DNA from 2 places in the Nonomuraea sp. KM90 genome. Region 2 is predicted to be linked to the other one. Evidence: riboswitches for the same ligand, from Rfam matches in the RefSeq annotation. Region 2 holds a riboswitch; the other holds the start of a gene.

Region 1 (6,949 bases), on a different contig from region 2:
CGCGAGGGCCGGAGCATCGAGGACGCGCGCGTCCGGGTGCTGCTCGACGCGCTGCAGGACGCCTCGGCCGGGTTGCGCCGCGAGCTGGCCCTGCCGACCACGATCAGCCGGCCCGCCGACTCGGTCGCGGCCGTCACCGGCGAGCGTCCCGGCGTGCGCGGGGTGCCCGCGCGGGCGCTGGCCGACGACGACCCGCAGCTCCTCGACCAGCTCCTGGCGCTGCCGCAGGTGCACCTGATCATCGACGGCTACAACGTCACCAAGACCGGCTACGGCACCCTCACCCTCGCCGACCAGCGCAACCGGCTCATGACCGCGCTGGGCGGGCTGGTGGCGCAGACCAGGGTCGAGGTCACCGTGGTGTTCGACGGGGCGGAGCTCAACGCCCCCGTGCAGGTGGTCGCGCCGCGCGGGGTGCGGGTGCTGTTCAGCGCGCCGGGGGAGATCGCCGACGACCTCATCCGCCAGCTCGTACGCGCCGAGCCGCCCGGCCGGGCCATCGCCGTGGTGTCGTCGGACCGCGAGGTCGCCGAGTCGGTCAGGCGCATGGGTGCCAGACCGGTTCCGTCAGGTCTGCTGCTGCGCAGACTGGGCCGCGCCTAGATTACGAATTGGTGCGTTTGGGGCAGACCCCACCCGCCACTTCTGTACTATTTCGCCCCAGATGTAATCCCTGGGAGGCGACACTGTGAGGTTTGGCCGGGTGCCGGTGGCCGCGGGTCTCGCGTTCGGGCTGGTGATGTGCCCGATGGGAGCGGCGATGGCTGATCCCAAACCCACTCTCGGCCAGGCCAAGGCCAAGCTCGAGAAGCTCAACGACAAGGCTGACAAGGTCGTCGACCGGTTCAACACGGCGAACGAGCGCTACAAGAAGGCCAAGAGCACCTTCACCAAGCTGAACGACAGCTACAAGCGCAAGCTGGAGACGGTCGCGGACCTGCGCGCGCAGGTGATCGGCATGGCCGTCGACAGCTACCAGCTCGGTGAGGACGTCACCTCCTGGCCCGGGATCATGACCTCGGACGACCCCCAGAGCACGCTGTCGGGGCTGGCCGTCGCGGGTCAGCTCGCGCAGGAGCGCGCGGAGAAGCTGGCGGCGTTCGACCGGGAGAACCGCGGGCTGAAGGTCGAGCGCGACAAGGCGCAGGAGGCCCTCGAGGAGGCGGACAAGGAGCGCGACGCGGTCGAGAAGGAGCGCTCGGAGATCCGCAAGCTGATCGTCGACCAGAAGAAGCTGCTGGACAAGCTGGGTGCCTACAACCCCGGCAACCCGAACAGCACGGGCATCAAGTACACGGGCCCGGCCTCGGGGAGCGCGGCGGCGGTGCTGCGGTTCGCGTACGCGCAGGTGGGCAAGCCGTACATCTACGGCGGGACGGGGCCGCGCGGGTACGACTGCTCGGGCCTGACCCAGGCGGCCTGGGCGGCGGCCGGCGTCACGCTGCCGCGTACGACGTGGCAGCAGTGGGCGTGGGGCGCGAGCCGCAAGGTGGACCTCGACTCCCTGCAGCCCGGCGACCTCATCTTCAGCGAGGGCCTGGGCCACGTCAGCATTTACGCGGGCAACGGGCAGATCGTCCACGCGCCGCAGACGGGCGACGTCGTGAAGGTCGTCGCGCTCTCCGCGTACGGCCGCTCCCTGGTCGGCGCGGTCCGCCCGTAACATTTTCGGCTCCCGCCCGACCGGATTTCGGCCTCACATCCGCTTCTACGATGCCACATAGTAGGTGGCGTCTGCCGGCGTGCGATCCGGGGCGGGAGCGTTCCCACGGCGCGAAACGGCCGTCAATTCCTGCGAAAAATGTGACAAACGCGACAAACGACGCCTGACAAGCGCGGGCTGTCAGAAGTGTGAGCAGGGTCACATTTGGATAACGGAACCTGGTGTTCCAGCAGGGGTTTCCTTCCTTACTGGCCCTGCTGTCTGATCTTTACAACCTGACTCGCGCTTTGCCGATCCTTGACCTTTCGGCGTAGCTTCTGGCGTCGTCGCGGTGAACAAGCCATGACACCGCGAACCCGCATCGGTCCCTCCCGATGCGAGACAGAAAAGAATCCGCCGGTCGTCCCCGATATCCCCAGATATCTGCATATCGCAATCAATCGGGGTGACGACCTGCCGAGTCCGTGCAGCCAGGAGGCACGGAGCCGGGGACCCAGCGATCCCACGTTTCCCCAGGGATCAGGGGTGAATCGGCGCGTCATCGCGCCGTAGGGCGACTTCCAGGCCCGAATCCGTCAGCTAACCCGGTAGGCGTTCGTGGAAGACACAAGGAGAAATCCTGTCTACCTCCCTGCAGAACCCCCGCCTGTCCCGCCTTGCCCTGAGCGGCGTAGCGCTCACGATGACCGTGACGGCCGGAGGTCTGATCCTCCCTGCCCCAACGGCTCAGGCGGCGACGACGAGCGAATCGGCCGCTGAGACGGCGAAGGCGGAGACCACCGCCAAGACGTCGACGTCGGCCACGGCAGCCCAGCGACGGGCGGCCAGGATCGCTCGGCAGAAAGCGAAGGCCCGCAAGGCCGTCGCCGTGGCCAAGGATCAGATCGGTGACCCGTACCGTTACGGTGGCACAGGACCTGGTTCGTTTGACTGCTCCGGACTCGTCCAGTTCGCCTGGAAGAGGGCCGGGGTGACGCTCCCGCGCGTGGCGAGCAGCCAGTTCGCCCGCATCAAGAGCAGGATCTCCTGGCGGAACCTCCAGCCGGGTGACCTGATGTTCTTCAGCGGGCTCGGCCACGTGGGCATGTACGTCGGCAAGGGCAAGATGATCCACTCGCCACGGACAGGCGAACGGGTGCGCATCGACAAGCTGGGCGGATGGCGTAAGTCGTCATTCGTCGGCGCGGTCCGTCCCGGCATGTGAAGAAGCCCCGTCCGGATTCCTGGAGACCTTCCTGGATTCGGGCGGGGCTCTCGCGCGTCCGCGGGAGCACTCATGTGGTGGGGCTACGATCGGGCATCGTGTCCGAGCAGGTGAGCCGACGAGCCGCGGTGGCCGGCCTGCTGCTCCTCGCCCTGGCCGGTGGCCCCGAACCCCCGGTCCTGCCCTCGGGGATCCTCGACCTGTGGCCCGGCGGCCGCACGGTCGTCCGGCGCGGTGGTCGGTCCGTCGTCGTCGGCCATGTCAGCTATGTCGGTCAGGGCGCGGGCTCGCTCGACGAGATGGCGCGGCTCGCCGATCGGGCCGGGCTGCGGGTCTCGGCCGTGCTCGGCAGGCCGGTACGCCCCCTGGTCGTCGTCCCTGAGTCCGCCCGCGAGGCCGCCCGGCTGGCCGGCGTGGATCGGCTGGACGGCCTGGCCGCGGTGGCCGACCGCGGGCGGGTGATCGTCGTACCCGAGCTCTTCGCCACCCTCAATCCCACCGGCAGGGACGTCGTGCTCGCCCACGAGCTCACCCACGTCGCCGCCGGCACCGACCACCTCCCCGTCTGGCTCTACGAGGGCTTCGCCGACTACGTCGGCTACCGCGACGCCGGGCTCCCCGTGGCGACGGCCGCCGCCGAGCTGGCCGCCGAGGTCCGCGCCGGGCGCCTGCCGAACGCTTTGCCGGGACCTGCGGCTTTCGCGGCCGACGGGCGGGACCCCGACCGGCTGGCGCGGGCTTACCAGGAGGCCTGGCTGGCGTGTCGCTTCCTGGCTGACCGGTTCGGTGAAGGGACCCTGGTGAGGCTCTACCGTGAAGCTCAGGCGGCCGGCCTCGACCGGGCACTCGCCTCACTGGGGCTCTCCGTCGCCACGCTGACGGCACGGTGGCGCGAATACGTGCGGGATCAGCTCGTGTGAAGGGGAGGCAGATGAGCGAACGGCAGGACGAGGACGACGCGGCACGGCAGGACGAGCCCCCGGACGGCGCACCGGACGGCGCACCGGACGGCGCGATGGCCGCCGTGGGCGTCGGGAAGCCGGGCCCCGGGCGGCCGGGCGCCGGGCGGCCGGAGGGTGCGGCCACGGCGGCGGGGACGGCCGGACACGGCGGCGGGGCGGCCGCCGGGGAACCGGCCAGTGAGGCGGCGGGTGAGGCGGCCAGTGGGGCGGCCAGTGGGGCGGCTCGTGGGGCGGCTCGTGGGGCGGCTCGTGGGGCGGCTCGTGGGGCGGCTCCTGAGACGGTCCTCCAGGGTGCCGGAGAGGCGGTGCCGGGCGAGCCCGGGGCCCGGACCCGAGCCGGAGCCCGAGCGTGGACACGAGACGGTGGGGAGACGCCCGTGAACGGAGGGCCGCCCGCCGGGGAGAGCGGGCTGAGGCGGCAGGCCGCCGTCGCGCTGGTGCTCCTCGGCGTCGTGATCCTGGCGGTGACCGCCTTCACCACTCCGTGGCACGTGCTGACCGGCGGGCCGCCCGATCCGGCCCGCGACTTCACCGCCGCCCAGATCGCCAGGGCGGAGGCGTTCGACGCGGCCACGAGCCTGCCGAGCTACCTGTCGCTCGCGCTCACGATCGTCTTCGCCGGGCTCCTGCTCGCCACCCCGCTCGGGGCCAGGGCGGTGGGGTGGCTCAAGGGCCCCTGGTGGGTGCGGGTGATCCTCGGCGTCGTGGTCATCACCGCGATCGTCGAGCTGGTCAGGTGGCCGCTGGGCGCCTGGTTCGAGACGATCATGCGCGACTACGGCCTGTCCACCCAGGACTGGGCCGGCTGGGCGGGCGACCGGCTGAAGAACCTGGGCGTGGAGGTGTTCCTGCTCTGCGTGATGCTGACGGCCCTGGTGGCGCTGGCCCGCAAGGTGCGGCGGTGGTGGATCCCCGCCGCGGTGGGGGCGTTCGCGCTGACGGTGGTGGCGTCGTTCGTGTACCCGGTGGTGTTCGAGCCGATGTTCAACGACTTCACCTCCATGCCGCAGGGCGCGCTGCGGACGAAGCTGCTCGACATGGCCGAGCGGGACGGCGTGCCGGTCGAGGACGTGCTGGTGGCCGACGCCTCGCGCAGGACGACGGCGCTCAACGCGTACGTGTCCGGCTTCGGCGCCACGCGCCGCATCGTCGTCTACGACACGCTGCTCCGGGCCCCGCAGCCGGAGGTCGAGCTGGTCGTGGCGCACGAGCTGGGCCACGCCAAGTACGACGACGTGCTCCACGGCACGCTCATCGGCGGCCTGGGCGCCGGGCTGGGCGCGATCGCGCTGTTCCTCGTCTTCACCCCGGTCCGGCGGCGCGCCGGTGTCGCCTCGATCACCGATCCGCGGGCGGTCGGCGCGCTGGTGGGGCTCGCGACCGTCGGCTCGCTGCTCGTCGGCCCGTTCCAGAACGTGGTCAGCCGGCACATCGAGGCCCGGGCCGACGTCCACGCGCTCGACCTGACGAAGGATCCCGCCACGTTCATCGCCATGCAGAAACGCCTGGCAGTGACCAATATTTCCGACTTGTCGCCTAATGCGGTGGAATATGTGCTCTATGCCTCCCATCCCTCCAGCCCCGAGCGCATCGCCATGGCCCGCTCATGGGCCGAGCTGAACGGCGTACCCGTACCGTGACCGACCCCGCGGCCGGGCCCAGAGTGGTCTTCGTGACGAACGACTTCCCGCCCCGACCGGGCGGCATCCAGTCGTTCGTGCACGGGCTCGCGCTGCGCACGCCCGGCGTGGCCGTCTACGCCCCCGCCTGGCCGGGGTGCGCGGAGTTCGACCGGCGCCAGCCGTACCGGATCGTGCGGCACCCGACGCGGCTCATGCTGCCCACCCCGGCCGTCGCGCGGACGGCGGCCGGGCTGGTGGCCGAGCACGGCGCGGACACCGTGGTGTTCGGCGCGGCGGCGCCGCTCGGCCTGCTCGCGCCGCGCCTGCGCCGGGCGGGCGCGCGCAGGGTGGTGATGCTCACCCACGGCCACGAGGCGTCGTGGGCGAGCGCGCCGGGCTTCCGCTCGGTGCTGCGCAGGATCGGCCGGCACGCCGACGTGGTGACGTACCTGGGGGAGTACACGCGCCAGCGGCTGGCCGCCGCCATCCCCGCGGACAAGCTCGTACGGCTCGCGCCCGGCGTGGATGTCGGGCAGTTCCACCCCGGCGCGCCCAAGGCAGAGCTGGGCCTGCCGGGCCGGCCGGTCGTCGCGTGCGTGTCGCGCCTGGTGCCGCGCAAGGGCCAGGACCAGCTCATCAGGGCCTGGCCCCAGGTGCTGCGCGCGGTGCCGGAGGCGGTGCTGCTGCTGGTGGGCGGCGGCCCGTACCGGGGGCGGCTGGAGCGGCTGGCGGCAGGGCGGGAGTCGATCAGGTTCACCGGCACGGTGCCGGCGGCCGACCTGCCCGGCTACTACGCGGCGGCGGACGTGTTCGCGATGCCGTGCCGTACCCGGTTCGGAGGGGTGGACGTGGAGGGGCTCGGGATCGTGTTCCTGGAGGCGTCCGCGACGGGGCTGCCGGTGGTGGCGGGCGCGTCCGGCGGCGCGCCCGACGCGGTGCGGGCCGACGAGACGGGGCTGGTGGTGAACGGGGAGGACGCGGACGAGGTGGCGCAGGCCATCGTCGAGCTGCTGACCGACCCCGACAAGGCGCGCAAGATGGGCGCGGGCGGCCGCGACTGGGTCGCCCGCGAATGGGCGTGGGACCAGGTGGCCGCCCGATTCCGTGCGCTGCTCTAACCCTTCGTGGACCCCAGCGTGAGCCCGGCGACGAACTGCTTGTGCAACATCTGGAAGACGATCAGCGTCGGCAGCGCCACCAGCACCGAGCCGGCGGCCAGCAGGTTGTAGTCGGTGAAGAACTGGCCGCGCAGGTTGTTCAGCGCCGAGGTGACGGGCAGCTTGTCGCCCGACGACATCAGCACCAGGGCCCACAGGAAGTCGTTGTACATCCAGGTGAACTGCAGCGTGGCCAGCGCCGCCAGCACCGGACGGCACAGCGGCAGCGTCAGCCGCCAGTAGCGCGTCCACACCCCGGCCCCGTCCACGAGCGCCGCCTCGGTGATCTCCACGGGGATCGTGCGCATGAAGTTCGCCATCACGAACACGCAGAAGCCGAA
Region 2 (6,949 bases):
CACGAGGCCAACGGCATCCTCACCGAGGCGTGGAGCCCGCTCGGGCAGGGCAAGGGGCTGCTCGCGGACCCGGCGCTGGCGGTGCTGTCGGAGAAGTACGGCAAGACGCCCGCGCAGATCGTGCTCCGGTGGCACCTGCAGCTCGGCAACGTGGTCATCCCCAAGTCCGTGACGCCCGCGCGGATCGCCGAGAACATCGACGTGTTCAGCTTCATCCTCGACGCCGAGGACATGGCGGCCATCGGCGCGATGAACAGGAGCAGGCGCATCGGCCCCGATCCCGAGACTTTCAACATGACGTGAGTGACCGGAGTGGCTCATGTGACGTAAAGGAATTACCGTTACATGACGCCGCCATAAGTCACCTTTTACCGTCCGTATACGATCTGCCGCGTGCAAGATTTCACATGGGGAATTGCGGCGACCGGCGGCATCGCGCGTACCGTGGGGGCCGCCATCGTGGCGGAGCCCGGGATGCGGGTGGCCGCCGTCGGATCCAGGAACCTCGCCAGGGCGCAGGCCCTGGCCACGACTTTGGGGGCGGAGTCGGCGTACGGCTCTTATGAGCAGCTGTGCGCCGACCCGGCGGTGGACGCGATCTACGTCGCGACGCCGCACGCGCAGCACCTGCGGGTGGCCGAGGCCGCCATCGCCGCGGGCAAGGCCGTGCTCTGCGAGAAGCCGCTGGCGGCGACCGTGGACGACGCGGAGAAGATGGTGCGCCTGGCGCGCGAGGCGGGCGTGTTCCTGATGGAGGCCATGTGGATGAGGTTCAACCCCCTCATCCGGCGGATCGCGACCGACCCGCGCTTCGGCGAGATCCGCTCCGTGCAGGCCAGTTTCGGCTTCGCCCTGCCGTACGACCCGGCGCACCGGCTGTGGGCGCCGGAGCTGGGCGGCGGCGCGCTGCTCGACCTGGGGATCTACCCGTTCGGCCTGGCCCAGCTCCTCCTGGGCATGCCCGCTGACCTGCGCATCACCGGCTCCCTGGCCCCGAACGGGGTGGACGCGGAGGCGGCCGGCGTATTGCTCTACCCCGGTGGCAGGCATGCTCTCGTGGCCACCTCATTGCTGGGGAATTACCCTAACCAGGCCAGTGTTGTAGGTACTCAGATGCGGGCGGACATCCAGGCGCCGTTCTGGGCCCCGCAGCGGATCCTGCTCACCGGGCCCTCCATGGAGCCGGAAGAGCACGTGCTCGATCCGGCGGACAACGGATACGCCGGAGAGCTCCGCGAAGTCCGCGCCGCCACGGCCGAAGGCAGGACCGAATCCTCGATCATGCCGCTTGACGAATCCCTTGCCATGATGGGGCTTCTGGCCGACGCACGCAGGCAACTTGCCTAGCCGCGCTTTTATGGATTTGTAATCCTCTTGCCTCATGTATTACCTTATGGGGCAACTTGAGGCATACGTCCGGTTTGTCCGGCTATGTCTGACCATCGCACGACAAATCACAGGATCGCCCTGTGACCGCTGAATCCGCGTCCGCGCGGAACCGGGGACCCATGTCCTTTGGGGTGAATCGGCACTCCGGTGCCGTAGGGCAGCTTCCACGCCCGAACCCGTCAGCTAACCCGGTAAGCGGCATGGAAGCAAGGAGTAACCCCCTCGATGGCCAAGCACCGTATTTCCGCTGCCTCGAAGACCACCATCGCCCGCGCCGTCCTCGGCGCCACCGTCATCGCCTCGGCCCTCGGCGCCAACGCCGTAGCCGCCAATGCCGACACCGCCACCGGCGTCGCCGCGGCCACCGCCGCCAGGCACCCGGACACCGCCATCGCCGCCCACAAGGCCGGCGACAGGGTGGAGGAGACCAAGGTCAACGTCACCGCGGACCAGGTCCTCGCCCTCGCCAGGGCCCAGGTCGGTACCTCCGAGAACGCCTACGGCGGCGGCACCAAGTACCAGCAGTGGTACGCCGCCTCCAAGCGCGCCGCCGAGACCGTCGCCCGTGACGGCGGCAACCGCGCCGCGTACCTGAACGCCGCCTGGTGCTCGATGTTCGTCTCCTGGGTCGGCGAGCAGACCGGCGCCCGCCCGCAGGTCGGCTGGGACGCCTACACCGTCGCCCACGCCAAGTGGTTCGCCGCGAACCACCGCTTCGGCACCGTCGCCAAGCCCGGCGCCGTGGTCTTCTTCTCCTGGGACGGCGGCAAGAGCCTCAGCGACATCCAGCACGTCGGGTTCGTCGTGAAGGACAACCAGAACGGCACCATCTCCACGATCGAGGGCAACACCGGCAACGGCCGGGTCGAGGAGCGCATCCGTCCGAAGTCCAAGGTCTTCGGTTACGGCTACCCGCAGTACCGCGCCTGACGGACTCTGGCTGAGGGGGTTCCCCCGCCTTCCCTGAACTCGACGAGCACGCGTCCCCGAATGGGACGCGCGCTCGTCGCGTTTCCCGGCTTCCCCCGGCGATGCCGATGCCCGCCATGAGCGTGCCGGGCACCGGTCCTCGGCGTGGCGGCATGCTCACCAGCACCCCTGCTCGGGCGCCGGCGGGCCTCGCGATGACCCGCGGCGCTCCCCGCGTCACAGCCCGTCGGCCGCCGTGAAGGCGTCGCGCTGGATGGCATGCAGCTCGGCGTACGGGCCGGGGCGGGCGACGAGGTCGTCGTGGGTGCCACGCTGGACGACCCGGCCGCCGTCGAGCACGACGATCAGGTCCGCCGTCCGCACCGTGGGGAAGCGGTGGGTGACCAGCAGCGTGACGGTCCAGGGGTGGCGGCGGGCGGCCTCGGCGTAGCGGGCGAAGACGGCGCTCTCGGCCGGGGCGTCGAGGGAGGCGGTCGGCTCGTCCAGCACCAGCAGGAGCGGGGCCTCCCGCATCGAGCAACGCGATCAGCGGCGCGGCGCCGCCGTGGGAGACCAGCCGGCCGAGCGGCACCGTGCCGAGCGGGCCCAGCGTTGCCGCGCCCGCACCGAACAGGCCGAACGGCACCAGGCGGCAGGGCCCGGCCAGCGGCAGCAGGCCGGCGAGACGGACAGCCCTCACGCCAATCCAATGCGATCACATTGGTATGCCATGTGCCCGACGGTAACCCCGCCGCGCTCGGCGGGTCAAACCGATGCGGGCACATCGGGATAAGCCCGGCTCACTCCAGGAAGAACGCGGCCAGCGCCCCGGCGACCCCGTCCGGGTCGTTCTCCATCGGGATGTGACCCGCCTTCGGGATGCGCACCAGCCTGGTGGCGGGCATCTCGGCGGCGAACCGCTCGGCCTGCCGCACCTGCTGGAACTGGTCGTCCTCACCCCAGACCAGCAGCTTCGGCGTACGGTCGGCCCGCAGCGCCGGGACCAGGTCGAGCGTGTAACGGCTGTCGGCCGCGCCCGCCAGGGCCAGCCACGACCGGCAGACCCGCGGGTCGGTCCAGGGGTCGAGGTAGTCGGCCAGCTCCTCCTCCGTCGCCGGACGGGCCAGCGCGGCACCTACGGCGATGCGGCGCGCGGCCAGCACGTCCTCGGCGGTCGTCGCGGCGGCCACCGCCGGGTCGCGGTAGCGGGCCACCGCGGCCACCGGCCAGGAGTCGTACGTGACCGAGTTGACCAGCGCCAGCCTGCGCACCCGCACCGGCCCCGCGGCCAGCAGGTGCTGCGCGACCGCGCCCCCGATGTCGTGCCCGGCCACGGCCACCGGCTCCTCCGCCCCCACCGCCGCCGCGAAGCGGGCCACCCACTCCGCCAGCGCCGGAACGGCCGCCGTCTCGACCGTCAACTCCCCCTCCGAGCGCCCCAGACCGGGCAGGTCGACCGCGACCGGCCGCAGCCCGGCCGCGGCCAGCCGGTCGATCACGGGCGCCCAGACCCGGCTCCAGTACGTGCCGTGCAGCAGCAGCACCATCGGGCCCCGCTCCCCGGCCGTCAGATAGCCGGCCCGCCGCCCGTCTACGTCAATCGTCTCTCGCGTGGTCATGGCATAACCATCGTGTTCTGCTCCAGCCCCGGTCAAATACCAACTAGGGTATGTCGGCATGACATTGGCGCAGCTCAGAGTGCTCGTCGCGGTCGCCGACCACGCCGGCTTCACCACCGCCGCCGACCACCTCGGCATGTCCCAGCCCGCCGTCAGCCGCGCCGTCGCCACGCTGGAGCGCGAGCTCGGGGCGACCCTGTTCGTCCGCCACCGCGACGGCATCGCCCTCACCGAGGCCGGCCGCCGCGCGCTCGCCCGGGCCCGCGAGGCCCTGCGGCACTTCGACCTCATCCGCGCCGACGTGGCCGCCGCCAACGGCCAGATCACCGGCGAGCTGCGCCTGGCCAGCCTGCCCAGTGCCACCGGCACGATCGTGGCGAAGCTGCTGCGCGCCTTCACCGACCGCTACCCGCAGGTCCGGGTGCGCCTGTTCGAGGGCGTGGACGACGACATCCGCGACTGGCTGCACCGCGGCGCCGCCGAGATCGGCGTCGTCACCCTGCCCGCCCCCGGCCTGCACACCACGCACCTCAGCACCCACGACATGGTGGCCGTGCTGCCGGCCGGGCACCCGCTGGCCGCCCACCCGGTCGTGCGCCTGCCCGACCTGGCCGGCCAGCCGTTCATCCTGACCACCGCCGGCTGCCGGCCGCTGATCACCGGCGCGGCGACGGGAGAGGGGGTGCGGCTGGACATCGCCCTCGAGGCGAGCGGGCCCGCCGCCATCCTGGAGATGGTCGGCGCCGGCCTGGGGGTCAGCATCGTGCCCACGCTGGGCCTGCCCGCCGACCTCGGCTCGGTGGTCACCCGGCCCCTGGAGCCGGCGATGACCCGAACGCTGGCCCTCGCCGTCCCGTCGCCGGAGGACTGCGCGCCCACGGCGCGCGCTTTCCTGGACGAGCTGGCCGCCTTTACACTGTAGATTTATTACGGACGGGAGCCGTTCGAGACCTGACTCGAGTACGTTCTGGACGGCATCGCGGCCCGGGCTCGGCGGGAAACAACGCGGAACAACGCGCCGGGAGCGTGTCGATCCGCGGCGCGGCCGTTCGACGCGTCGGGTGAGGGCGGCTCCCGGGGCCGCCACGGAAGCGGAGGAGAGCACAGCGGTGAAGTTCATGATCGTGGGCAAGGGCAGCGCGGAGACCGAGGCCGGGGTCCTGCCCAGCCAGGAGCTCGTGGACAACATGCACGCCTACAACGAGTCCCTGGCCAAGGCCGGGGTGCTGCTGGCCGGCGAGGGCCTCTACCCCAGCTCGCAGGGGGCGCAGATCGCCTACAGCGGTGGCCGGGCGAGCGTGATCGACGGGCCGTTCACCGAGGCGAAGGAGTTGATCGCGGGCTTCTGGCTGATCCAGGTCAAGTCGCGCGAGGAGGCCATCGAGTGGGCCCTGCGGATTCCGGTGCCGCCGGGGCACGACGGGATCGGGCTGGACGTGTGGCGGGTGTTCGACGCCTCGGACGTACCGGACGACTCGATGCCCGCCGAGGAGCGCGAGCGCGAGGAGGCGCTGCGCCAGCGGCTCGGCGTGGACGACCCCGGCGCCTGACCCCCTGGCGCCTGACCCCCTGACCGGACCGGGTTGCGACGGCGGGCGCGGGGCTGGTCTCATGGGCCCGTGACGGCTTCCGACACCCATCGCGCGATCGAAGCGGTCTGGCGCATCGAGGCGGCCCGGCTCATCGCCGGGCTCGCCGGTATGGTGCGCGACGTCGGCCTGGCCGAGGAGCTGGCGCAGGACGCGCTGGTCGCCGCCCTGGAGCAGTGGCCCGCGTCCGGCGTGCCGCGCAACCCCGGCGCCTGGCTGATGACCGTGTCCAAGCGCCGCGCCATCGACCTGATCCGCAGGAACGAACGCCTCCAGCGCAATCTCGCCGAGCTCGGCCACCGCCTCGACCTGGAGGAGGAGCTGCCCGAGGTCGACGAGATCGAGGACGACCTGCTGCGGCTGGTGTTCACCGCGTGCCACCCCGCGCTGTCGGTGGAGGCGCGGGTGGCGCTGACGCTGCGCGTGCTCGGCGGCCTGACCACCGACGAGATCGCGCGGGCGTTCCTGGTCTCGGAGTCCACCGTGGCCCAGCGCATCGTCCGCGCCAAGCGCACCCTGGCCGACCAGCGGATCCCGTTCGAGGTGCCGCAGGGCGCGGAGCTGGCCGGCCGCCTGTCGTCCGTGCTGGAGGTCATCTACCTCATCTTCAACGAGGGCTACTCGGCGACCGCCGGTGACGACTGGATGCGCCCCGCGCTGTGCGAGGACGCGCTCCGGCTGGGCCGCGTGCTGGCCGGCCTGATGCCCAAGGAGCCCGAGGTGCACGGCCTGGTCTCGCTCATGGAGATCCAGGCGTCGCGCTCGGCCGCCCGCGTGGGCCCGTCCGGCGAGCCCATCCTCCTGCTGGAGCAGAACCGCGCCCGCTGGGACCGGCTGCTCATCGGCCGCGGGCTGGCCGCGCTCGACCGGGCCGAGGAGCTGGCCGGCACGCCCGGGCCGTACACCCTGCAGGCGGCCATCGCCGCCTGTCACGCCCGCGCCGTCGACGCGGAGGACACCGACTGGGTGCGGATCGCGAGCCTGTACGAGTCGCTGGCCCGGATGTCCCGCTCCCCGGTCGTGGAGCTCAACCGGGCGGTGGCCCTGTCGATGGCGTACGGGCCGGCGACCGGGCTGGAGCTCCTCGACCAGATCGTGGACGAGCCGACGCTCAAGGACTATCACCTGCTGCCCAGCGTGCGCGGTGACCTGCTGTTCAAGCTGGGGCGGATGGAGGAGGCCAGGTCGGAGTTCGAGCGGGCGGCGGGCATGACCCGCAACGCCCGCGAACGCGCCCTCCTGGAGGAGCGTGCCGCGGCGGCGAAACCCCCGGAGCTGTGAGGAGACCCGTGCCACCACGACTCGAAGAGATCACCCCAGGCAACCTCTCCGCCGCCCTCGGCATCAAGGTGAGCCCGGAGCAGGAGGCGTTCGTCGCCCCGGTGATGGCCTCACTCGCCGAGGCGTACGCCGCCCGCCACACCGCCTGGCCCCGCCTGGTCC

The links. Region 2 has a riboswitch for cyclic di-AMP ahead of ACTWPW_RS55630 (CHAP domain-containing protein). Riboswitches for the same ligand answer to the same signal wherever they lie in the genome.
Region 1: it holds a riboswitch for cyclic di-AMP, as region 2 does, so the genes downstream of both, ACTWPW_RS01540 (C40 family peptidase) here and ACTWPW_RS55630 (CHAP domain-containing protein) in region 2, are expected to answer to the same signal.

What each region holds. Positions count from the first base shown of each region.
Region 1 is NZ_JBQQCB010000001.1:254,586-261,534, reverse strand. It holds gene ACTWPW_RS01550 (NYN domain-containing protein) at 1-603, shown strand, start outside; gene ACTWPW_RS01545 (C40 family peptidase) at 761-1,663, shown strand; cyclic di-AMP (ydaO/yuaA leader) riboswitch at 2,108-2,272, shown strand; gene ACTWPW_RS01540 (C40 family peptidase) at 2,346-2,867, shown strand; gene ACTWPW_RS01535 (hypothetical protein) at 2,966-3,787, shown strand; gene ACTWPW_RS01530 (M48 family metallopeptidase) at 3,799-5,469, shown strand; gene ACTWPW_RS01525 (glycosyltransferase family 4 protein) at 5,436-6,569, shown strand; gene ACTWPW_RS01520 (carbohydrate ABC transporter permease) at 6,566-6,949, opposite strand, start outside.
Region 2 is NZ_JBQQCB010000148.1:8,581-15,529, forward strand. It holds gene ACTWPW_RS55620 (aldo/keto reductase) at 1-303, shown strand, start outside; gene ACTWPW_RS55625 (Gfo/Idh/MocA family protein) at 394-1,347, shown strand; cyclic di-AMP (ydaO/yuaA leader) riboswitch at 1,465-1,602, shown strand; gene ACTWPW_RS55630 (CHAP domain-containing protein) at 1,615-2,319, shown strand; gene ACTWPW_RS55635 (hypothetical protein) at 2,536-2,832, opposite strand; gene ACTWPW_RS55640 (alpha/beta fold hydrolase) at 3,099-3,917, opposite strand; gene ACTWPW_RS55645 (LysR family transcriptional regulator) at 3,976-4,839, shown strand; gene ACTWPW_RS55650 (YciI family protein) at 5,036-5,467, shown strand; gene ACTWPW_RS55655 (RNA polymerase sigma factor) at 5,537-6,787, shown strand; gene ACTWPW_RS55660 (GNAT family N-acetyltransferase) at 6,796-6,949, shown strand, end outside.